Regions from separate parts of the Rossellomorea sp. GCM10028870 genome, predicted to be linked through region 1. Evidence: riboswitches for the same ligand, from Rfam matches in the RefSeq annotation. Region 1 holds a riboswitch; each other region holds the start of a gene.
What was found. Region 1 has a riboswitch for lysine ahead of ACFQWC_RS01050 (aspartate kinase). Riboswitches for the same ligand answer to the same signal wherever they lie in the genome.
Positions count from the first base shown of each region.

Region 2: another riboswitch for lysine. It lies ahead of lysA (diaminopimelate decarboxylase); the one in region 1 lies ahead of ACFQWC_RS01050 (aspartate kinase).
Region 3: another riboswitch for lysine. It lies ahead of ACFQWC_RS14480 (Na+/H+ antiporter NhaC family protein); the one in region 1 lies ahead of ACFQWC_RS01050 (aspartate kinase).

Region 1 is NZ_JBHTGN010000001.1:202,125-210,588, forward strand. It holds gene ACFQWC_RS01030 (hypothetical protein) at 1-550, shown strand, start outside; gene ACFQWC_RS01035 (FTR1 family iron permease) at 578-1,561, shown strand; gene ACFQWC_RS01040 (nucleoporin-interacting protein) at 1,674-3,152, shown strand; gene uvrC (excinuclease ABC subunit UvrC) at 3,149-4,918, shown strand; lysine riboswitch at 5,290-5,468, shown strand; gene ACFQWC_RS01050 (aspartate kinase) at 5,672-6,910, shown strand; gene ACFQWC_RS01055 (YslB family protein) at 7,005-7,442, opposite strand; gene ACFQWC_RS01060 (succinate dehydrogenase cytochrome b558 subunit) at 7,796-8,404, shown strand.
Region 2 is NZ_JBHTGN010000002.1:234,090-242,553, reverse strand. It holds gene ACFQWC_RS12000 (DUF4179 domain-containing protein) at 1-1,257, shown strand, start outside; lysine riboswitch at 1,377-1,553, shown strand; gene lysA (diaminopimelate decarboxylase) at 1,669-2,955, shown strand; gene ACFQWC_RS11990 (dicarboxylate/amino acid:cation symporter) at 2,999-4,237, shown strand; gene ACFQWC_RS11985 (S8 family peptidase) at 5,077-8,464, shown strand, end outside.
Region 3 is NZ_JBHTGN010000003.1:113,145-121,608, forward strand. It holds gene ACFQWC_RS14475 (sodium-dependent transporter) at 1-710, opposite strand, end outside; gene ACFQWC_RS14480 (Na+/H+ antiporter NhaC family protein) at 1,031-2,596, opposite strand; lysine riboswitch at 2,712-2,894, opposite strand; gene yunB (sporulation protein YunB) at 2,974-3,738, opposite strand; gene ACFQWC_RS14490 (HD-GYP domain-containing protein) at 3,798-4,910, opposite strand; gene ACFQWC_RS14495 (YunC family protein) at 5,103-5,405, opposite strand; gene ACFQWC_RS14500 (bifunctional metallophosphatase/5'-nucleotidase) at 5,462-6,814, opposite strand; gene ACFQWC_RS14505 (sulfite exporter TauE/SafE family protein) at 6,842-7,666, opposite strand; gene ACFQWC_RS14510 (DUF72 domain-containing protein) at 7,688-8,464, opposite strand, start outside.

The sequences.
Region 1 (8,464 bases):
TGAGCTGTATTTTTCAAAGGTGCAGCCCGACATAAACAAAGCGTTCGAGGAAAAAGACAAGGATCTTTTATTAGAAAGCTGGAGAGCGGCATTGATGCTGAATATCGAAAGAAGACTGCATTTTGCCCAAGAGCAGTTTGATGACTATGGCCAGGCAAAGCTTCTCCTTGCAAAGGCAAGAGGTACCTTTAATGTTTTAGAACCTTTTATGGTGGAAGAAAAGGGCCAGGAAGATGCAGATAAAATCTATGCTTCATTTGATTCTGCGTTAAATTCTTTGGGCAATCCGGGATTGTTTGGAATCGGAAGCAAGGATAATGATCCCGAGGCTTTCGATAAAGAAGTGGAATCAATCATCGATAGCTTGAGACCGTTATTTCCGATTCCTTCTGAAAAAGCGGATGAAAGTCATTTAAACGAGGAGAATCTTGGGTTTTTAGATGGGATTGGTGAAGGAGGAAGTTCCAGCTTCTGGCTTTACTTCTCAATTGCTCTGATTTTGATTCTCATTGTTCTGATTACGATCAATAAGCGTAAAAATAAACAGTAGCACCGAGGTAACAAAGGGGGAAATAAATTGGATTTCCAAGCATTTTTGATCACACTGAGAGAGTCTTTAGAAGCGATTCTTATTGTAGGGCTGATTCTTTCTTATCTTACAAGATTGAAAGCAGACAAATATAAGAAATGGGTATACGTGGGAGTATTGCTTGCTCTTGTATCCAGCTTTTTAGTCGCTTTACTGTTCCAAGTCGTCTTGACAGGTTTTGCAAGCTTTGGAGCGGAAGTATATTTAAAGGTCGGAATCATGTTTGCCTCTGTACTTCTGCTGACTCATATGGTTGGCTGGATGAGGAAACAGTCTAAAGGAATTAACACGGAAATGGAGAAGAAAATCAATGCGGCCCTGACGGCAGGAAGTGTATCCGCCATGATTATTCACTCTTATCTCATTGTTCTTCGTGAAGGTGTCGAAACCGTGTTTTTCTTCGCTGCCATCAGTGGAGGAGACGTAACGAAAGTATTCACAAGTTACGGAGCGCTTAGTGGATTATTACTTGCCACGGTTCTCGGTTATGCGTTCTTCTCAGGTGCAATGAAATTCAAATTGAAAACGTTCTTTAATGTGACAGGTTTGCTGATTATGTTCATCGCAGCCGGCTTACTTGTTCAAGGAGTAGGAATTCTGCAGGATCTTGGGATAATGGGGTCAGTATATACAACAGCAGAAGGAAAACCAGCGGAAGTATATAATCTTGTGGAGATTATGCCTGAACACTTTCAAGATGAGCTTCACTATGAGAGAGACACAGGTAATGAGGTTCTGATCAGTGGTCAAGTCGGTCTGTTCATGGCGGCAATGTTCGGCTATAGCCACAACCCGACGATCGAACAGGTGCTTGCCTATTGGTTCTACTTCGGATTCGTATTCTTATGGATTTACCTGATCCGAACGGATAAACTCATTAACCCATTTAAACGGAAGTCCGTGCCTGCAGGGATCGAACAACAGAAAAAGACAATCAAAAAATCGGATAATGTGAATTCAATAAATGCTTAAATCCCCCTGAACCAACTCATGATTGGAAACCATTCTTAGAAAGCCTTACAATAGGCTAAGAAGGTTTTCAAACTGAGTTGGTTTTTATTTGGAGAGAAACAGGAGAAAATCAATGACCGATAAACATTTGAACAAATGGTTGATTAGTATACTGGTTGTTTTCAGCCTGTACTTTATATACAGACTTATATTGCTTCCGCCCTATGCTTCAAGCTGGGACGAAGTCGATTATGCTCTCGGAGTCATCGAATTTGATTTATTGAAGATGCAGCCTCATTTTCCAGGGTATCCTTTTTTTATTTTCGGGGGAATGATGGTTCACATCTTTATCGATGACCCGGTTCTATCGCTTCAGCTTTTTAATACGATATTGATGGTTAGCTCGATTTTTCCTGTTTATTGGCTATTCGGCCATTACCTTGGGAGAAAAAAGGCCATCATTGCGACGCTTTTCCTATTTTCCCTTTCATATCCGAGCACGATGACCGTTCAAGCAATGAGCGAAGGTGCCGCTATCGCAGTGTTATGGTGGTACTTATGGAGCCTGCACAGGGCTGTCATACAGAAGACGAAGGATGCGGCTGTTCTTCCCATTCTCTTATTAGCCATCTTGATGGGAATCCGGTTATCCTATATCGGTTTTGGTGTGGGGATCCTATACTATTGGTTTGTGTTTTTGAAGGAGAGCGGAAATAGTTCAGAAAAAGTGAAAGCCATCGCTTTTCATCTGATTCTCCTCCTACTCTCTCAAGGGGTATGGCTATCGGCTTTGGCAGCCAATGCAGGAAGTCTCCATACCCTGTTGCAGATTGCCTTTGGGTTTACAGACGGACACTTTACTGAATGGGGAGGAACGGTAGAGCCCGATACAGGATTTTTTGATAGATTAGGGAAATATATATTTATCAATATAGGTTGGAACGGATTATTTACTCAATCACTTTCCATCGTGGTCATCACGTTGCTCCTCTTTCTAGTTACGGGTAAAAATGGAGGAAGGTGGACGAAACCTGGTACAGGCGTTACATTACTCCTGATTGCATTCAGCTCCTATTTTTTCTGGGGCCTATTTGCTCAAAATATTGATAAGCCGAGACATATTCTACCTCTGGCCTTATTACTCGGATTTTTCTTATTAACTGGATGGATGAAAAAACTTAGTACCTTGAAGATGATCATCCTGAGCCTGTGGTTTATTTTGCATATAGGAACAAGTGTGAGTGTGTTGTCAGGCTACCACTCTTCACCACCAGCAGTATATAAAACTGCGTCATTCTTCGAGGAGAAAAATGATGAAATTCCCCTGATAGTGTACACATGGGAAGAAACAAGGGTATACTCGTATCTTGATGTACCGTACTCACATAAGCGCGTGTTAACGTATGCTCAATTTCTTCAAGACATTGAGCATACACAAAAAGAGATCTATCTGACCGATGCAGTGGTTAATGGATTTAAACAACAGGGTATTGAAAACCTTGATCGAAAAATAGAAAAAGTCCAATCATTTCATTCACAGGAGTTATTCGATCCTGTTTATTCAACCATCACAGTCTATAAATGGGTGGACAAGAAGGGAGAGAGACAATGAACCCAACCATAACCAATAAATTAGCTCTATTACCAGATCAGCCCGGATGTTATTTAATGAAGGACAGGCAAGGCACGATTATTTACGTGGGAAAAGCAAAAGTATTGAAGAATCGTGTTCGGTCCTATTTTACGGGTTCTCATGATGCAAAGACTCAACGCTTAGTAGGAGAAATAGAGGACTTTGAATACATCATGACCTCATCTGATCTGGAAGCCCTTGTACTCGAGATGAATCTAATCAAAAAATATGATCCTAAGTACAATGTCATGTTAAAGGATGATAAAAGCTATCCTTTTATTAAATTAACGAACGAAAGGCACCCAAGGCTCATCACTACCCGTAAAGTTCAAAGGGGGAAAGGGCGGTACTTTGGTCCTTATCCAAACGTAGGAGCCGCTAATGAAACGAAAAAGCTGCTGGATCGTTTGTATCCGTTACGGAAATGTTCCACCCTTCCCGATCGGGCGTGTTTGTACTATCACATGGGCCAATGTCTTGCTCCTTGTATTAAAGAAGTGAGCAAAGATACGTACCGTGAAATGACTGACGAAATATCCCGATTCTTAAATGGAGGCTACAAGGACATTAAGAATCAACTAACGGTGAAAATGAATGAAGCATCTGAAAATCTGGAATTTGAAAGAGCGAAGGAATTCCGTGATCAAATACTCCACATTGAAGCGACGATGGAAAAGCAGAAAATGACCATGACTGATTTCACCGATCGCGATGTATTTGGCTATTCGGTCGATAAAGGCTGGATGTGTGTACAAGTATTCTTCGTACGACAAGGTAAGCTTATTGAACGGGATGTGTCACTGTTCCCTCTATACAATGAACCCGAGGATGAATTTCTTACTTTCTTAGGACAGTTTTATTCAAAATCCAATCACTTTAAGCCAAAGGAAATATTTTTGCCTGAAGTGATTGATGAGGAACTGGCTGCTAAGCTGTTAGACGTGAAAATCACCCAGCCAAAGCGGGGGAAGAAGAGAGAGCTGGTGAAGCTTGCTGAGAAAAATGCGAAGCAGGCCCTTGAAGAAAAGTTCGCCCTAATTGAAAGAGATGAGGAAAGAACGATTAAGGCAATTGAACGTCTTGGTGAACATATGGGCATATATACTCCCTTCCGGATCGAAGCATTTGATAACTCGAATATTCAAGGTTCCGATCCCGTGTCTGCCATGATTGTGTTTCTTGACGGGAAACCCGCGAAGAAAGAGTATCGAAAGTACAAAATCAAAACCGTCAAGGGTCCCGATGATTATGATTCCATGCGGGAGGTTGTTCGCAGAAGGTATACGAGAGTCTTGAAGGATGGTCTCCCTTTACCGGATCTCATCATTATCGATGGCGGGAAAGGGCAGATTGAAGCGGCGAGGGATGTCATTGAGAATGAATTAGGTTTGGATATTCCTCTTGGCGGCCTTGCGAAAGACGATAAGCATCAGACGTCAGAACTGCTGTATGGGAATCCTTTGGAAATTGTTCCTCTTGAAAAGCGAAGTCAGGAATTTTATTTGCTGCAACGGATTCAGGATGAAGTTCACCGATTTGCCATCACGTTCCACCGCCAGCTCAGAGGGAAAAGCGCCTTCCAGTCCACCCTGGATGAGATTGACGGCATCGGACCGAAGCGTAAGAAGCAGCTTCTTAAACATTTTGGTTCCATGAAGAAAATGAAAGAAGCGACGGTGGAGGAGTTTATTGAGATAGGGATTCCGGAAGCTGTTGCGAAGGTTTTGAATGAGAAGTTGAAGTAAAGGATATTAGAATCTAAGTGTTGTTGATTATGGTCTTAGTTTACGTGCAATTAGCTGTCAAATTCAGTATGTCTTCCCACTTATCCCATAAAGTCTTTGTTGCATTAGAAGCACAGAGTGGATTGTAGCGGAAGGCACTTTACTCCTGCGGGAAATAGAGGAAAGGTCGAGACCCCGCAGGGCAAAGCCCTAGGAGGCTCGACTTCCTCCCCGCGGAAAGCGAGCACCTGCAGCGGAAATCAACCACCGCATGCTCATTCAATACAGCTCACGAAAGAATAATAAAATGAAATATTGTTTCAATTAGACATTGAATCAATATTTCCCCTGTGCTATAATTAACAAAAATTTATAACATTATCACTTTTTAAAGTGGTGATAGAGGTGCGAGCTTCAAGAGTACAGGCAAAGAGGAGTATGAGCTCCGTTGAGATGCCTGAAAAGGGGAGATTCGCCGAAGTGGTTTCAGTCTCATGCTGATTCCGCTGGTTCTACGTTTAAGAAATGTAGGATTGTCAAGATGATTCAATCTTGGAGAGCTATCTCACAATGCCGATGAACCTATTTTGTTTGTTCTGCTGTATGTTCATAAAGCAATGAGATATTATTCTCATTGCTTTTTTTATTATCCAGCACAGGAACTTTTCTTGGAAAAGAACCTGTTCTATGAACGTGTAGGATGATTGTGATTGTACTCTTCACCATCAAAAAATGAGTCGTGAATTTTCACTCAATGAGAAAGAGGGAGAAGCTATGAGTATTATTGTTCAGAAATTCGGTGGGACTTCAGTAGGTTCTGTAGAAAGAATTCAAAATGTTGCGTCAAGAATTGCGGAAGAAAAAGAAAGAGGTAATGATGTAGTGGTGGTGGTATCTGCCATGGGGAAAACGACGGATACCCTCGTTGGATTGGCAAGGGAAATTACATCACAACCGAGTAAAAGAGAAATGGATATGCTGCTCTCAACCGGGGAACAGGTGACCATTTCACTCCTTACGATGGCTCTGATCCAAGCAGGACATGATGCCATCTCCTTTACAGGCTGGCAGGCCGGGATTGAAACGGAATCCGTTCATAGCAATGCGAGGATTACCAATATTCATACTGAAAAGATGATGGACCACCTCCAATCCGGGAGAGTTGTGATTGTAGCCGGATTCCAGGGCATGACAGAAACGGGTGAAATCACAACACTCGGCCGCGGTGGATCGGATACAACTGCCGTAGCGATTGCAGCTGCCCTGAAAGCAGAGCGTTGTGACATTTATACAGACGTAGACGGGGTATATACGACAGACCCGCGTTATATTAAAGGGGCAAGAAAGTTACCGTCCATTTCCTATGATGAAATGCTGGAACTGGCTAATTTAGGGGCTGGAGTCCTGCATCCACGGGCAGTGGAATTTGCCAAGAATTATCAAATTCCGTTAGAGGTCAGGTCAAGTATCGAAAAAGTTGAAGGAACGTATATTGAGGAGGAAGCAAGCATGGAACAAAACTTAATTGTGAGAGGCGTAGCCTTTGAAGCTGAAATTACACGTGTCACTGTATTTGGACTGGGTAACGCATTAACTGGACTATCTTCAGTGTTTACCACTTTAGCCAAAAATCATCTGAATGTAGACATTATCATTCAAAGCCAGACCGATCAGAATACGACCAATTTATCATTTTCGATTAAAGAACAGGATTTGGAGGAGACCCTCGCTGTTCTGGAACGAAACAAAGAGCAATTAGGCTTCACCCATGTTGAACATGAAAGTGAGCTTTCCAAAGTATCCATCGTGGGCTCCGGTATGATCTCAAATCCAGGTGTTGCAGCGGAAATGTTCGAAGTATTAGCTCAAAATGACATCGTGGTGAAAATGGTCAGCACCTCTGAAATCAAAGTATCTGCAGTGGTAGACGAGAAAAATATGCAAAAAGCGGCAGGCGTCCTACATACTGCATTTAACCTGGACGCGGTGAAGATGGAAGAAATCACGCTATAATACTAAAGCAGCATAGAACGGGACAAGTGAAAAAGGGTTGCCCCATCAAGTGGGGCAACCCTTTATTAAAGAATTAAAAGTATGTTGTTCAGGACTATTCTACTTTATCTTTTTCGTCCCATCTTACAATCACTTTAACTGAATGACTCCGTTTATGTAGTTCGTCAGCAGCTTCTGCCACACATTTTTTTTGTAACTGTATTTGTTCGGCAAGAAAGCCCGTTTCCAGTTTAAATGTGACATCCGACTTTAAGGAAAGGCGTCGTTCTATCACCGGTCCGCTTATTTCAAAGGTCATCTCATTCTTTTTTTGTTCCAGCAGTGCAAGAGTTCCCCAGCCGGCTTCATCGAAAAACGATACCAGTTCTTCTGATGACTGAAGGGGGAATTTCCGAGAGAGCTGTTTTCCACCCCAGTATAAAATATCGGGTGTATGCTTTCCTAAAATTTCTGGAATCAACATGTCACGTAAAATTTCATATCCGAAGATTGGAACGGACGGTTGATGTACTTCTTCTTTTTTCTGTTCCAAGTAAATCCCCTCTTTCTATAAAACTATTATATACATGAAAAGGGGAATTATCATCCCATACTTCGAAAAAATAACCATGGGATATTTTGGTGGTATAACTTTTATTTGATATTTATTTGAATTTTCGAACATTTAACAAGGCAATACCTCATCTTTTTTGTTATCAATATATTAAAAATATTTTTGCGATATTGTCGAATTTATGTATACGTTTTCTTGACGCTTCCACTCCTTGGGAGTAAAATGAACATGTCACATAATTGTTACAATATAAAATATGTATCGTCGTCTAGTCATTCTTAGAAAATGCATTAGAAAACGAATTCATATTTTATCATTAAGGGGGGTAAATCATGGCTGGAAATCGAGAATTTAATTATCGCAGGCTTCATTCATTGCTAGGTGTTATTCCAGTTGGATTATTTTTAACACAACATTTAGTCGTGAACCATTTTGCCACTGGTGGGGAAGAATCATTTAACCAAGCGGCACACTTTATGGAAAGTCTTCCTTTCCGTTATTTCCTTGAAATTTTTATCATCTTCCTTCCATTGTATTTCCATGCAATCTACGGAATTTACATTGCATTCACTTCTAAGAACAATGCAAGTAAGTTTGGCTATTTCCGTAACTGGATGTTTTTACTTCAACGTGTTTCCGGAGTAATCACATTTATTTTCGTTACATGGCATGTGTGGGAAACGAGAGTTGCGGCAGCATTCGGAGCTGAAGTGAACTTTCAAATGATGGAAAACATCTTATCAAATCCATTCATGCTAGGGTTTTATGTACTGGGTGTTCTTTCAACGATTTTCCACTTTGCGAATGGTCTTTGGTCATTCTGCGTAAGCTGGGGAATTACCGTTTCACCTCGTTCTCAATTAATTGCTACATATGTTACGATCGGAATTTTTGTAGCGTTATCGGTTGTCGGTATGCGCGCAATTTTCGCCTTCGTATAAGAAGAAATAGATACAAGTCTAATAGATTCAGTAAATGCTCTGAAGTATGGTAGGAAAAGG
Region 2 (8,464 bases), on a different contig from region 1:
ACCGCTGCTGCCTCCATGGTACTCGTATCGGGCTTCCTGTTCTCACCTGTGAACAATGCACTGGCCAAACTGCCTGTACTGGGTGCCATTTATGAAAAAGTCGGTTCGGATGTCGGAAAAGAACTCTATTTCAGCGATAAAGTGACGGAAGTTAATCAGGCCGCCACTTCCAACGGCGTCGATGTGACAATCACAAGCACATATTATGACGGGAACGTCATCGGAGTCACCTTCAAGGCGAAGGGTGATGACCTTTCCATCGAACATATGGACGAAGGGAATCGTCCGGTGAGCGGCTACAGCTATCATCTCTTCGACGGTAAGGATCAGAATCAATGGGGATCGGGAAGTTCGGGTCTTAAAAAAGACGGGGATGAGTTCATAGGCTCGATCGAATTTTACCGGGATGGGAAAGAACCGCCGGAAAACTTCACGCTTCCGTTAACGTTCACCCATATGGCAGATGTGAACGGTACCTGGACCTTTGATGTACCGGTCAAGAGGATTCCATCTGAAAAGATCAAAACAGATGTAAGGACAGAATCGCCCAATGGGGAATTTGAGCTGCAAGTAACATCTGTCACTAAAGGAAAAGCTACGACTACGCTGGAGTATACCTATTCGGTGGAGTCCGAGAAGGATACGTTAAATCTGATTGTGTTTGATGACTTAGGGAACCGGTTATCAAAGTCCAGTGCAGAGACACTAAATATCAAAGAAATTGACGGTTATTATCAAAAGACTTTCAGGGAGCTGTTCACGAGTAAACTCAGTGATAAAGCACAGTCGCTGAAAGTCCAGGCTGATATGGAGCGAGTAGATGAAGACGGCATCAACTCACTGAAGGATTCACCTCCATTCCAGGTGAAGAGCCCTCGTTTTGGTTATCAGGTCACGGTACAAGATATCCAAAACGCAAAAGGGAAGGTGACAGTCGATTTCACCATTGATCATATCAAAGAAAAACAATTCCAATATGACATATTAAAGAGCTTTGCTCAATTCGTTCAGGTGATCCCATCAAAAGATATTAAAAGAAATGCGAAGGATGAACTGGATTATAATGAGATGCTGAATCATATGATCAGAAGTGCTAAAACGAAAACAGTGGATAAGGATACTCTCCGTTATCAATCCACGTTTACATTGCCTCAGGATTCCAACCTTGAGGACTACTCACTGATTGTCCCATTCGAGACATTGAGCAGAAATGATAAGCCGGTCAAAATGAAACCGTTCGAAATCAATCTGAAATAAAATGATCCACGAAATCCCTGGGCTACTTCCGGGGGTTTTGCCTATTTCTCTTTCAAAAACCAATTGACAACTATTTTAAGAGAGTGGTATAGTAATTCAAACAAAATAATACGTCACTCTCTGATAATAGAGGCGCGAGTATGATGAGTATCTTCTTTGAGAATAATGGATTCCGGGATAAGAAGGGAAAGGCAGATCGCCGAAGCAGAAAATAGCCAATTCTATTTTTTGTTGGGCCAGCATTGAAGAAATGTTGGACTGTCACAATGAAAAAGTTGTGGAGAACTATTGAAGAGATGTTAATACATAGTCTTCATTATGTTTCCAAAACTTTTGATGATAAACCGTATGAGCATCGCTTCATACGGTTTTTTTGTGTTTTTTTAGAGAGAGTCAAAAGGAGTATAGGATATGAGTACAGTTGATGTGAATGTTCGTGGAGATCTTGAAATCGGAGGAATGAGCACGGGTGAGTTGGTGGAGACCTATGGCACGCCTTTAATGGTTTACGATGAAGGAATGATTCGTGAAAATGCCCGACTTTTCCGTAATGCCTTCAACGAAAGCGGATTGCAGTTCCAGGTGGCATATGCGAGTAAAGCGTTCCTATGTAAAGAGATGGTGCGCCTGGCAGAGCAGGAGGAGTTATCACTGGATGTTGTATCCGGCGGGGAATTGTATACGGCCCTTGAGGCAGGTTTTCCAGCGGAGCGTATTCATTTTCATGGGAACAACAAGTCAGAAGAGGAGTTACTCATGGCACTTGAGGCTAAAATCGGCTGCTTTGTTGTCGATAGTTTCCTAGAGCTTGAACTGCTGCATGATCTGGCCAAGGAGCGTGAGCAGCAGGTTCAGATCCTGATCAGGGTCACGCCAGGTGTAGAAGCCCACACCCATGAGTACATCACGACGGGACAGGAGGATTCGAAATTCGGATTCAGCATTTCCAACGGACAGGCGAATACGGCGATTCAGTTAGCTCTCCACAAGCCGTACTTCTCATTACTCGGTCTGCATTCACATATTGGATCTCAGATTTTCGAACGGGAAGGGTTTGATCAGGCGATTCAAGTACTGGCAGATTTCCTGCAGCGGATCCGGATCGAATTTGATGTGACTATGCCGGTGCTGAATATCGGCGGAGGATTCGGTGTCCGGTACACGGAAGAAGACCAGCCCCTGCCGATTCCAACGTATGTGAAGGGCATTACCGATAGTGTGAAGACCTATTTCACCAAGAATGAATATCCGCTCCCTGAAGTATGGGTGGAGCCGGGACGAAGCATGGTGGCTGAAGCTGGGACGACCTTGTATAAAGTGGGGTCGAAGAAAATCATTCCCGATGTGCGCACGTACGTCGCGATCGACGGGGGGATGACGGACAATATTCGCCCGGCCCTCTATCAGGCGAAATACCATGCGGTGCTTGCCAATCGTCCCCATGAGGAATGCACGGAGCTTGTGAGTATTGCCGGGAAATGCTGCGAATCCGGTGACATGCTGATCTGGGACCTGATGCTGCCACCGACGAATTACGGTGATATTCTGGCCGTGTTCAGTACAGGAGCCTACGGGTATTCCATGGCGAGTAATTATAATCGGATTCCAAGACCGGCTGTTGTGTTTGTAAAGGATGGGGAATCACGGGTCGTGATCGAGCGTGAATCGTATGCTGATTTAGTTCGGAATGACCGGTAAAGAATAATCCACCTTACAATCATAATGAAGAGGAGAACATAGAATGAAAAACATATTTAAAACGTACGGATTAGCCATCACACTACTCGCATCCATTATCATAGGATCCATTATCGGACTGACCATGGGAGAGAAAGCAGAAATGTTAAAACCCTTGGGAGATATCTTCCTGAATCTCCTCTTTACGATCGTGGTACCCCTGGTTTTCTTTTCGATCTCATCGGCGATCGCCAATTTGGAATCGAAAGGTCAATTTAAGAAAATCATGCGCAGTATGCTGGTGATATTCCTGATCACCACGATCATCTCGTCTGTGTTGATGATTGTGGGAGTGAAGGTTTTTTCCCCGACGGAAGGTATTACCATCAGTCTGGACCAGTCCGTTGAAACAGAAGACATCCAATTGGGGGACCAAATCGTCCAAACCTTTACTGTGGATAATTTCATTGAATTATTTACACGGGAGCATATGCTGCCCCTTATCTTGTTTTCAGTGGCACTCGGATTTGCCACGAATCGACTGGGGGAAAAAGCAGAGCCATTGAAAAAAATCCTACAGGCAGGGGCCGATGTGAGCATGAAGTTGGTATCGTATATCATGTATTATGCCCCAATCGGTCTGGCTGCCTATTTTGCTACATTAGTAGGAACGTTCGGGGCAAGCTTACTATCTTCTTATTTGCGTTCTTTCCTATTGTATTTAGTGATAGCGGTGATTTACTTTGTAGTGGTTTTCTCCTTCTATGCCTTTGTGGCAGGAGGGAAAAGAGGGGTGAGAGGCTTTTGGAAGCATAACCTTTTACCTGCGGCAACCGCAATCGGAACACAAAGCTCAGTGGCAACCATTCCTGCCAATCTGGATGCAACGAAAAAGATGGGGGTATCCAATGCCGTTCGAGAAACGGTCATTCCTATTGGAGCGTCGATTCATAAAGACGGCTCGGCCATGGGGGCCATCTTGAAAATCGTCTTTGCATTTGGCGTTCTGGGCATTCCTTTTGAAGGGCTTGATACGTACCTTATAGCGGTATTGGTCGCGATTATCACCGCAATCGTCATGGGGGGGATCCCTGGAGGAGGACTGATTGGTGAAATGTTCATCATCGCCGCCTACGGGCTGACGCCGGAAGTGCTTCCGTTATTAGCGGTGATCTCAACTATAATCGATATTCCGGCTACGTTACTGAACGCAACAGGAGACAACGCAGTAGCCGTGCTGGTCGAACGATTTACAAAGAAAAAAACCATTGCCGGCAGGAAAGACATAGAATCGGTAGCGTAGATAGGACAAGGGGACAGGTGAACTGATAACTAGTCATTCATCATTCAAGTGACCTCTACGCATTCATTTTTCAACTAGCTATTTCACACGAGTTGGGACATAATGATGGATCTAATATCCCGTTCGGAAAGTCTCTATTAATGCAAAATAGGAGCAGGTTGAACCCTTTGTGGTTCCGCCTGCTCTTTTTCTATTTATCCTTTTTTTCACAGAGCTGCATGAAAAGATGATGAACTTCACTCGGCGACATCATGCCCCGAGTGATTAATATTAAGATGTTCGACTTTATGAACGAGTAAAGCCTCATGTATTGCTGATTCTATTTATCCTCCCTTGATCTCTTCTATTATATATTTTTAGGGGACTTAAGACGGATGGAGAGATGCTGATGCGTTTGTACTAATGAAGGACCTTTCATTTCTCTCACAGAATGTGTTCTTTGTTCCGTCCTCTCAATTTACTCGATTTCACCACTTTCTATTTAGATTTAATGCTCAAAAAAATGTGTCAATATTCACAAAAAAGTTGAATGTAATCCACCATTCTCTTTGTGGCTAGTTCCCTACTCCCGAAAAATAACCCCAATTGAGAAAGGGACGGACTTAGACTTACAATTCAATTAACCACATAGCGTCTACACGACTTCAAGATACCTTACCTATCACATCCTCAGAACTTCAAAAAACGATCTTTATTTGGAGGTGATGATTGATTTGCATTCTAGTAGTCTTTCATTCTTTAAATCATTTTAGTAGGACTACATACCTTCTTCATTTTTTTCCCCAACAAGAGTCAACTTTTAAGAATCCATCAACATTTAATAGAATAGGAGAATGTTCATGAAAAAGCTTAACTTGAAACCACTTCTCGTTGGATCGATTGCCGCTACGATGATTTCAGGCACTATGTTTCAAGTGGATGCCCAAAGTGTCTCTTCCAAAGATGCTGATCCCACACAGTCAACAGTCGATGTGAATACGGCCATCAAGGGGGAGCACACCGTCACCCTTATCACAGGTGATGTGGTCAAGGTATCCACTCTGGAAAACGGCAAACAAATCATCAACGTGGAGGCTGCTGACAAGAATGGCGAAGGTGTCAGGGTCATGACCATCAAAGACGACACTTTCGTATTCCCGAACTCTGCCATGCCTTATATGGCTGCAGGTAAAATGGATGAAGACTTATTTAATATTACGAAATTGATTGAGTACGGGTATGATGATAAGAATCAAGCGTCTGTACCTGTCATCGTAGAATACAAGGAAACCAAGGCGAAGACTTTCTCAGCAGCTCCGGCGCCAAAAGGATCGAAGAAAGTGAGAGACTTGGAAAGCATTAATGGAGCGGCTCTTTCTGCCGAGAAAAAGCAGGCAGTAACATTCTGGAAAGACGTCACTGCTCAAAGTGAAAAGAAAGAAACGGAGAAAGCACCCTTATTTGAATACGGCGTTGATAAAATCTGGCTGGATGGCCGTGTAGAAGCAGCCCTTGATCAAAGTGTACCGCAAATCGAAGCCGATTCGGCTTGGGAACAAGGCTTTACAGGAGAGGGAGTCAAGGTTGCCGTACTTGATACTGGAATCGACTCGGAGCATCCGGATATAGCAGGTCAGATTGATGATGCTGTAAGCTTCGTACCTGGTGAAGAAGTGAAGGACGTCAATGGTCACGGAACCCATGTTGCCTCTACCGTTCTTGGAACAGGCGCAGGCGATGGAAAACATAAAGGTGTTGCTCCCGATGCCCGATTACTAGTTGGAAAGGTATTGAGTGATCAAGGATACGGGCAGGATTCCTGGATCATCGACGGAATGGAGTGGGCCTCAGAAAATGCCAAAATCGTCAATATGAGTCTTGGAAGCGATATGCCAAGTGATGGGACAGACCCAATGGCAGAAGCGGTGAATCGATTGACAAATGAAAATGGAACCTTATTCGTCATTGCTGCCGGCAACAGAGGCGGGGAAGGTACAATCGGATCGCCTGGTGCAGCTGATGCAGCCTTGACGGTTGGAGCAGTGGATAAAGAGGATGAACTGGCGTATTTCTCTTCCAAAGGTCCACGCTATGGGGACATGGGACTCAAACCGGATCTTTCAGCTCCTGGTGTGGGAATCGTCGCGGCTCGTTCTCAATATTCCAGTGGAACTGGAGATTATAAAAGTTTAAATGGTACATCAATGGCGACTCCTCATGTGGCGGGTGCAGCTGCCATTTTAGCTGAAAAGCACCCTGATTGGGACGGCACTACATTAAAACAGGCTCTGATGAATACGACAAAGAAGCTTGATGGTTACCAGCCTTATCATGTCGGTACAGGCCGGGTGGACATAGCAGCTGCCCTGGATACACAGGTAAGAGCAACAGGCTCGGTCTCATTCGGATTCTTTAAATGGCCTCATGATCAAGCAGCTCCAGTAGAAAAGGTAGTGACCTATACAAATGATAGTGAGGAAGAAATCACTCTTGAACTTGAATCAGCCTTTACAAATGCGGAGGGAGAAGAGGCACCAAACGGCATGCTCACAGTCTCTGATCAAACCGTTACGGTTCCTGCAGGAGGAACGGTGGACGTGAATGTAACACTCGATTCAACGCTTGGTGAAACTGGATCCCGATACCAAGGGTTCCTGACAGCCAAAAAAGACGGAACAGAACTCGTACGCACAGCGATGGCGATGGTCAAGGAAGAAGAGCGTTATCCACTCACCTTGAACGCAACAGATCGTGACGGATCGAAAGGACAAGCTTATGTCGTACTGTTCAGTGAAAAAATGGAGCCTGAAGTAGTGGGCGTAGATGGAACCCTCGAGCTTCGACTGCCACCTGGCACTTATTCCGCTATGTCTCTCATGGATGTCGACATGGATACGGATCACGCAGGAGTAGCCCTTGTCGGAAATCCGGAAGTGAAGCTTGACGGACCTAAAACAGTCGAGTTGGATGCACGAAAAGCGAAGGAAATCAAAGTAGAGGTACCGAAGAAAACAGAAGCGAATTACCAACGTATGGAGTACCATCAAACCATCGGTGATATGCCAATGACAAGTTTATACTTAATGCCGGTGTGGATCGATAAACTATATGCCGTACCGACCAAGGAAGTGCAAAGTGGATACTTCGAGCAGCTGACACGCTGGCGCCTGACCAAGCCACTATTGACGATCAATTTTAACGGAAAAGAATTGGATGATATCCCGTTGGCAGGAAGTACATTATTGGATGGAAAGTACAATCTGACTACGGTGTATGCCGGAAAAGGAAGCGCTGCTGACTTTGATCGATTAAAGGCAAAAGGAAAGGCAGTCGTAGTGGACCGGAATGCAGAAGTGAGCGTTTCACAGCAAGCAACAAATGCCGCGGCTGCAGGAGCGAAGCTGGTTATCGTTGTGAATAATGAAGATAAAGAATTCAGCGTTTATGCAGGAACTCCTGAATACACAGACAATCCATTAGCTGTTGCTGCTATCAGCAAAAAAGAAGGGGATAAGCTTGTAAAGGCGGTCCGTTCAGGGAATATTAAGCTTAAGGTGGAAGGGAACACTGATTCTCCATACGTGTATGACCTGATGGATGTCCATGAAGGATCCATCCCGAAGGACTTGACTTATGCACCAAAAGGCAAGGATTTAGCGAAAATAGATACGCGCTACAATTCACATCTTGAAACTGATGGAGGGGAATTCCGCTTTGACCTCCGTCCACATACAAGAGGAGCGGTAGGTTTCCTTCAAAAGGTTTCACTCCCTAGTGCCCGTACAGAATATGTTTCCGCAACAGAAGACACAGGATGGTATCATCAGGCCAACGTACTGGATGAGGGGTGGCAGGTCCGTCAACCGCTGAAGTCGTATGATGGAGGGGAGAAAATGACAGAGAACTGGTTCTCACCTGTAGTCCGTCCAAGTCTCGGAGATGGTTACTGGCCGCCGAGAAGACAGGGTGATTCCCTCCAAATCAATGTCCCTGCATGGGCTGATGCCGGAACAGGGAACACAGGCGGGACAGAATGGGATGTATCTTTCCAAAACCAGACCTCTCAGTTATACAAAGGGGATACGTTACTGAAAGAAGGAAAGGGACAGGCGTTGAATGTTTGGGACGTCTTACCACAAGAACGTACCCAATACCGATTCATCACAGATGCCAAACGTGATGAAAACCGCTGGAATACATCCACCCGCACACATACGGAATGGACCTTCTGGACGGAAAAAACAGAGA
Region 3 (8,464 bases), on a different contig from region 1:
GCAAAAGCGATTGATAAACTGAAGAAAATCTGTCCGTATGCTGCTACCCATACACTTGGATCAGCAATTTTGCTGAAATCCGGTTTGAAGAAAGCGTCCAGACCATCCAATGCTCCAGGTAATGTTAAAGCGCGAACAACAATGATTAAAAATAAAATAACTAGTGCCGGAATAAAGATCTTATTCGCTACTTCGATTCCTTTCTTTACACCTTTGAAAAGAATTCCTAATGTAATCACCCAGACCAATACAAGTGGAATGAATACTCCAGGAACGATACTGCCCGTTTGACCAGGATCAACCGTAAGCTTTAAATAGTCATTGAATAAGAATGACTCTGTATCCTTGCCCCAACCTAGATTGAAAGAAAATACACTGTAGGACATTGCCCACGCGATAATGACGGCATAATAGGTAGAAATAACAAATGCAATTAACACCTGCCACCAGCCAAGCCACTCTGATTTCCTATTAAGACGGAAATAAGATAGCGGTGCTGAGCCACGGTACTTATGACCTAATGTAAATTCAAGTACTAATAATGGAATTCCCGCTGTTAGAAGAGCGAATAAATAAGGAATAAAGAATGCTCCTCCACCATTTTCATACGCTACTGCCGGAAAACGCCAAATGTTTCCCAAACCGATTGCTGACCCGACGGCAGCTAGAATAAATCCTGCTCGTGTTCCAAACTGGGCACGATTCTCCATATTGGTCCCCCCTAGTTCTTTTCAACTACCATATTAAGGTATTTGAAATTTTTATATTTTCAGATTATTTATAATCTAAAGTCAGTATAGCTAGTTCCAGGACAATTGTCAAAGCTATTTTTAAGCCTACAGAGAGATTTTTTCAAATTGGGACAGGTACTATTTCACTATATGAATTTTGTCGAAACATGAAGGATTAATGATTGGAAAGGTCGAGGGGGATTTCTTGATACCACCATGGGTTTTAATAAATACCCTGACATCAAGTGAAAATTGCATAAAAAAACCAGGAGCCGATGAGCTCCTGGTTCTTCATTTCATTATTGTTCTGATACAGCCGGTTTTGCTTTTTCACCAAACAGAAAAGCGAATGCCAGGATTAAAATAATCACAACTCCTAAACCAAGTAACGTGCTACCAGTGAATCCCAGTACAAGGTATCCAATTGAAGCAGCAACCGCTCCGATCAATGCATATGGAAGCTGTGTGAGAACGTGATCGATATGATTGCTTCCTGCTCCAGTTGAGGAAAGGATCGTCGTATCTGAGATTGGAGAACAGTGATCTCCCAATACGGATCCAGCTAAAACGGCTGCCATAGCAGGCAATAAGATACTTACATCTGTCGCTGCTGCAATTTCCCCGGCGATCGGCAGTAAGATACCAAACGATCCCCAGGATGTCCCTGTGGAGAACGCCATGATTCCGGCAACTAAGAACAAGATGACCGGAAGTGCCTGCATCGGTAAGCTGGATTGTTCAACCAGACCCGCAAGATACGTACCTGTTTGCAATTGATCGATCAATGTTACGATCGTCCATGCGAAGATAAGAATGTAAACGGCTGGCAGCATGGATTTGATTCCTTCCACTACTGCTACTCCAACGGCTTTGCCTTCAATTCCTTTCAAGCTGACTTGACGAAGGAAGAAGATCAGCGCAACAAGGAGACCGAATAATCCACCATATAATAAAGATTTCGTTACATCTGTATTTTCAAATATCGGCAGGATGTCAAATGATCCGACGGCTTGATACCCTGTCCAGAGCATCATTCCGATTGTACCGATGACCAGAGCCACGATTGGCCAGACAAGATCTCCTACTGATCCTTTCGAGCTTACAGGCAGATCATTTTTCAATTCGCCTGGAATCTCTTTTTCAGGGTCATAAAGGGCTCCTGTTTCAAGGGCTCTTACTTCATGCTCTTTCATTTTTCCGAAGTCCAAGCCTTTAGCAGCAACCATGATCACAAGAAGGACAGCTGCCCAGACGTAAAGGTTCATTGGAATCATTTGAACGAATGCTGAAAATGCTGTGTATTCAGTGATGCTGTGTGCAGCAAGAATCGAACCGATAATCCCGATAATGTACGCTCCCCAGCTTGAGATTGGTGAAACGACACAAATCGGTGCCGATGTGGAGTCAATGATATAGGCTAGTTTTGCACGTGAAATTTTGTGGCGATCCGTAATGGGTCTCGAAACCTGTCCAACAGCAAGGGCGTTAAAATAGTCATCAATAAAAATTATGATACCTAAAACGGCTGCAAGAAGCTGTGCCCCTTTTCTCGTTTTCACACGTTTCATCGCCCATTCACCAAATGCGCGGCTACCGCCGGAAATGTTCACAAACGCCGTGATCACACCAAGAATAAGTAAGAAGAAAATAATATAGACATTCCAGGTGTTGAGTGCTCCATCTGCGACAAAGATGCCTTTAAAGGCGTCCCACATAAAGCTGAATGTTTTTGTAATTGAGAAATCTGCTAACAGAAAGGCAGACGCAACGATTCCTACTCCGAGTGAAAGTAGAACCCGTCTCGTAAGTATAACCATAAGAATGGCTAAAAGGGGTGGTAATAGTGAGTAAATCGTGTTTTCCATAGTGTCCTCCTCCTATTTGATAGGGGGGAACCATCGTAGCATGACAGAGGATAATAAAAAAAGGCAACGATAGAGAAACTATCATTACCTTAGTAAGTAATTTAAGTGCTCCATCACGATCTGTAGCTCCCCATTATAGAGATTCCCCTATAATGACAGTGTTATCCTTCTTCAAGATAACCCCAGCAAATACACCTTCGACATGCATATTTACTTCGGCAAAAGTTCCCTTTCATCTGTTCTCCCAGTTGTCATCCTCAAACAGCATACTCTTGAACCCTGCGCCTCTACCCCATCGGACTGATGATGTGGTGTGTTATTAAATTTTCTTTATTAATATAACAAACTATCATTCTTTTGACAACTTTTTTTCCTGACTAATTTGTGGGAATTTCAATGGATGGGCTGGATTCCCCTCCACCATTGTTATAAAACTGTGGTACATCCAGGTGAACGGTACCCATGGCAACCAGGATATCCTGCTTGATGGTTTCCGTTTTCGTTGCAAATGGAATGATGATCTGGACATTGACTTCAAGCTCGACAAACACTTTTACAACAGCATTATTGATCCCAAATTGCTCTACTGTCGTTTTAATATCGGAACGGACATCCCCGATCGAATGAAAGCGAATGGGCACTTTTGGACCCAGATTACCGAGTAACACGTTGTTGGTCGCCTGACCAAGAGGCACCGAGTAAGTGATGCCCTTCGCTGCTTTAGATTTCCCTTCATCGATTTCCACTTCGGTAATAAATTCCAGGTTTTCTAAATTTCCTTCCTCTGCTTCCTGCAGGTTTTGCTGTACTAAGTTTGTGATTTCTGCCTGAACCCGGTTGATTGTCTGAGTATTGTATTTAAATGAGACAATATCGCCTTCTGTATTCTTCACTTCTTCCGTTATATCCGAAATATCAAGAACATCGGCAATTTTTTTGTTAATTGCTTTATTGATAACTAACGTACCGATCCTGCTGGTCTGGGTCTCAGCATAAGCAAGAAGTGTCGGTTTTAAACCTTTATTAATGATCCACAACCCGAATCCAGTAGATATCATAAAGAATAGAATCGTAATGATCATCACATATCGAAAAGGTAGCGGCCCTCCTCTTCGGGGTTTGTATGTTTTAAACTTTGACAAAAAAATCCCCCCTTACAAGCTATTTGTATGCACAGTAAGAGGGGTTTAACGCAAAAAAATTATTTAATTTTTAGAGATTGGGGTTCATAATCCGGGTCAAACCCGGTAATCACCTTATCTAATTCCGTGCTTAAATCAATGGGATAAGGGGTTTGTAATTCCTGTCCGTCTTCTTCGATGATCCGAATCACCGGTCGATCCGTTACCCCTTTATTTTGATCTGTCACTATTCCTTTTCGGCCATCATTCAGCTCCACAACCATCCCATTTGGATAGATGGCAACAGAAGACCTGAAGGCTTCGATTACATTTGTATCAAACAGGGTGCCGCTGCCTGCATATAATACCTCCAACGCTTGATGTGGAAGCATGGCTTTCCGATACACACGATTAGACGTCATGGCGTCAAATACATCCGCCACTGCAATGATTTTTGCAAACGGATGAATATCCTCGCCTTTGATTCCCCGTGGATAACCGGATCCATCAAGCCTCTCATGATGCTGATAAGCGCAATGAGCAATGATCAAAGACACAGAATGAAGCTGTCTCAGAATCTCAAAGCCGTGTTCAGAATGCTTCTTAATTTCAGAGAACTCGCCTTCTGTCAGCTTACCTGGCTTCAATAGAATCTCCTCTGGTACCAGCATCTTACCGATATCATGCAAAATCGCTCCCACCCCTAACTGCTCGAGCTGTTTAGCAGAGAGCTTAAGTTCAAGACCAATTGAGAGCGTATACAATGTAACATTAAATGAATGATGAAAAATATAGGAATCATATGTGAAAACATCTGTCAAAATGGTTAGGAGATCATGATTTGCCTTTACTTCAGACAAGACTACATCAATCACCTGCTTCAATTGCTTAGCACTATCTTCAATCATGAGCGCACTTGGCGCCGTTTTCGATGCGCTTAATTGATTAAAGGCCATTTCAATATTGTTTACAGCTTGCTGTCTCACTTTATTCGAAACGGTCCCATTTACATGGATTCCGCTCGAAAGCGAGTCTTCAATATAGACATACTGAATACTAAGCTCCTGCAATCTATAAATCATGCGTTCTGTTATCGGAACGTTATCATGAATTAAAGCTTGACCTCTCATATTATATACGGTTGTAGCTAGAACCATGCCCGGTTTCAAAGCCCTAGTTGATATAAGCCTCATAGAATTCTCCTATGTAATTCTTTCATTTTTCGACAAAATTTCCTAGTATCTCCATTATAAAGGATAAAAACGTTCTTGCAAGGTGTATTTCCTTGTATATTGTTAATTATTCATGAAAGAATATTGATGGTGTCCTCCGACACCAAAACAAAAACCAGCGCCCTCAAAAGAGCAACTGGTCCTTCTTGACACTTATATCATTTTTAACAATGCATCCCGGCCGATCATGCCCGGTGTGATGCCGCGATTTTCTGCTTCGATGGTGATGGATTCAAGAGGGGCATCAAGTAGCTGATCGATTGTTTTTACACCGACGGCTCTTCCTGCAATGATTCCTCTGTCTTTTAACTTCTCATTTAGTAACGCTACGTCCAGTGCTCCACACATTATATATCCTATATCACTCGTCACAACGAGGAGATTGGTTTTGGGCAGTTCAACAGAAATCGCTAAAAAGGTATGTCCCTGAATGGTAATCGGAAATACATTCATCATGTTTCATCGCTCCTTTCACTCATATGTATGACGCGGAAAAGGAAACGGTGAAACATTTACTGCTTTAATTTCCATTCAAGAACATCTCGTAAAAACTCAGGCATAAAGTATTTTTTTTCTAGTCTTTGAAGGTCAGGAAAGAAGTGTCCAAACGTGAACATATCAGGTAAGGCAAGCTTGTACACTTTCTGAGAATCGATCGGCTTGTTATCGATTAAGATTTCATGGTCTCCGAATTGAACATTCGTGTATACAAATCGTCCCATCACTTTGCCTCTGAACCCTAACCCTTTCACTTGAAGATGCGGCCATTCCTCATTAAATGTTTGTTTAATGATTTCCTTAAGCTCCGCCCCCTTCACCTTAATCAGGCAGGGATTGATCGGATGAGGCAGGATGCGATGCAAATCCTGTTTCGTCACCGATCCCTCACTCAGTCCATCGATGAGCAAGCCTGAATTAAGAAAGGCACAATCAGCCCGGCACCATTCAGCAAGGGCATCACATAAAACGTTCGGAAGCGGGGATGGATTGAACCAATCCACGGATAAGGATTTCGTAAGAGATGATACTTCTTTTCTTAACAAATCCTCTCCTGCCTGATACCACTCCAGGCTTTCCTGTTCTTCCTTTTCGACAGAGGGAAGCTCGTGCTGTTCATAGAGCTGTGCTTTTTTCCCTATGATGGTTTTATTGGTTATATCAACCTCAATCATCATATGCCCAACATAATGACCAAACTTTCCTGCTGCGCCAAGCATCGTTCCCTTAATTTCTTTTCCTTGATGAAGTACATGATGGGTATGAGCTCCGAGGATAACGTCAATCTCAGGAAATTGTTCTGCAATCACCTCGTCATCCCTTATCCCTAAATGTGAAAGAAGGATTATCATATCCACCTGTGGATGAAGCTCTTGAACCAACTTCTGCAGTTCATCCATTGGAGATGTAATATTCCAGCCGAGAGCTTCGTAAAATGGTTTGAAATAGGCTGTCAATCCAATGACCCCTATCTTCATTCCACTATCCGTTCGAAAAATATGATAAGGCTTTAACCAGCTTGGATGTTGTCCAGACTGATCTAATAGATTGCCTACAATCACGTGAAAATCGGCATGATCATAAAGGCTGTTTAAATCTACATAGTCCAGTGTAATACCTTCATTGTTCCCGATCGTTACAGCATCAAAGCCGACTTCATTTAGAAATTCGATGTTTCCTTTTCCTAAAGTCGCTTCACTTAATGGATGCCAGCGGTCCACATGATCTCCGATATCAAATAGATAAACAGGATCCCCTTCATCAAGATGCCATTGTTTTCTCATTTTCAAAAAATCCCGAATCCTTGACCAATGTTCAAAATGACTGTGAAGGTCGTTTGTATGATAAATATGAATGGTTTCTCTCACTATTTGCTCACTCCTATTGGAGGTATGTTATCCTGTAATGCCTTGGTAAATCAATCGAATTCCAATTAAAATTAAAATAATGCGTAAAATACTCACTAATACTTTCGATTCAAGTTTCGTATTTAAATAGGCCCCGGACTTAGCTCCAATCCAGGCCCCAGGAATAAGGGCAAGAGCATACAACCACTTTACATTGCCTAACATGATATGTGTACCTGAGCCAACCAACGCAGATAGAAAAATCATGAACATGGATGTGGCAACGGCTACATGGGGAGGAAAAAGAAATACTAAGATCATGGCAGGTACCATTAATGATCCGCCACCAATGCCAAATAAACCTGACGTAAATCCAACTACAAAAGCAATAGCCCCTCCTAATAAAGGAGGATACCCATAACGAAAGGTCTTTCCAGCGGGATCCGTAAACTTCCGTTGAAAGGAAGCATCCTTGAATTTCTCAATAGGCTTTAACTTGTTTCGGACCATGAGAATAGTGGCGATCAGTATCATGAAAATGCCGAAGTATAAATTAAAGCTTTCCATGTTCAATCCCTTGTTTACCCACGCTCCCAGTATTGAACCCGGCCCACTGCCTGCAAAGAAGATTAAACCGCTTTTATAATCTACGGTCTTGTGCTTTAGATAGGCCAGGGTGGATGATAACCCTGTAAAAATCATAATGACCAATGATGTTCCTACTGCTGTCTGAGGGTTCATTTCTTCTATCAAGCTTGTATATGTACCGAAATAAATGAGGGCAGGAACAATGATGACTCCTCCGCCCAATCCGACGAGGGATCCTATTGCTCCTGCTAAAAGTCCGATTGATAGAAGAACAATCCATTCCATCTGTCTTTCATCTCCTGTCAGCTAAAATAAATCCAGTTGCTTTGGTGCAAGTCCTCCATATTCAATGCCTAATAATTCAATGAGCTCTTTCGCGTTATCAGCGGCATCTCCACCGGAATTATTATTGAAAAGAATATAAAGATCGTTAGAGGTTTTGTGCAGCTGATAAATATGCGGAATCCACTCCTCTAATTCAGCACGATTATAGCGATATAAATAACGAACCTCCCGCCAATCTCCTCCATTCGGTTTATTCCAGCCATACAGATTCCTGCCGTGAAACCGAATAAGAGTCGCATCTTTATGAGTGGCTTCCAAGACCCGCGGTACAGATCCTTCTCCTGCCTGAGGTTCATCGCAAATGCTATGGATCCACCCTTCCTTTTTCATAAACGTTAACGTCTTATCCCGAAACTGTGGTCTGAACCAGCTTTGATGACGGAACTCAAGCGACAGGGGGAACCCTTTTAATTGTTCCCGGCAGTACCGGATATAGTCAACATGTTCCTTATTACAATCGTACCAAGGGGGAAATTGAAGCAGTACCATCGCTAACTTACCTGAATCTACGTATGGAGCAAGGGATTCTTTAAAGGCCCTAAACATCTCTTCCTTTGTTTCGAAAGGGATTTCTCCCCGCTGATGTCCCGTCATACCCTGATACGCTTTTACTATAAACTTAAAGTCCCGGGGTGTTTCCCTTACCCATTTTTCAGCATTTCGAATAGGCTGGACAGCGTAGAACGTTGTATCCACCTCGACGATGGGGAAATGAGCACCGTATTCTTTTAGTTTGTC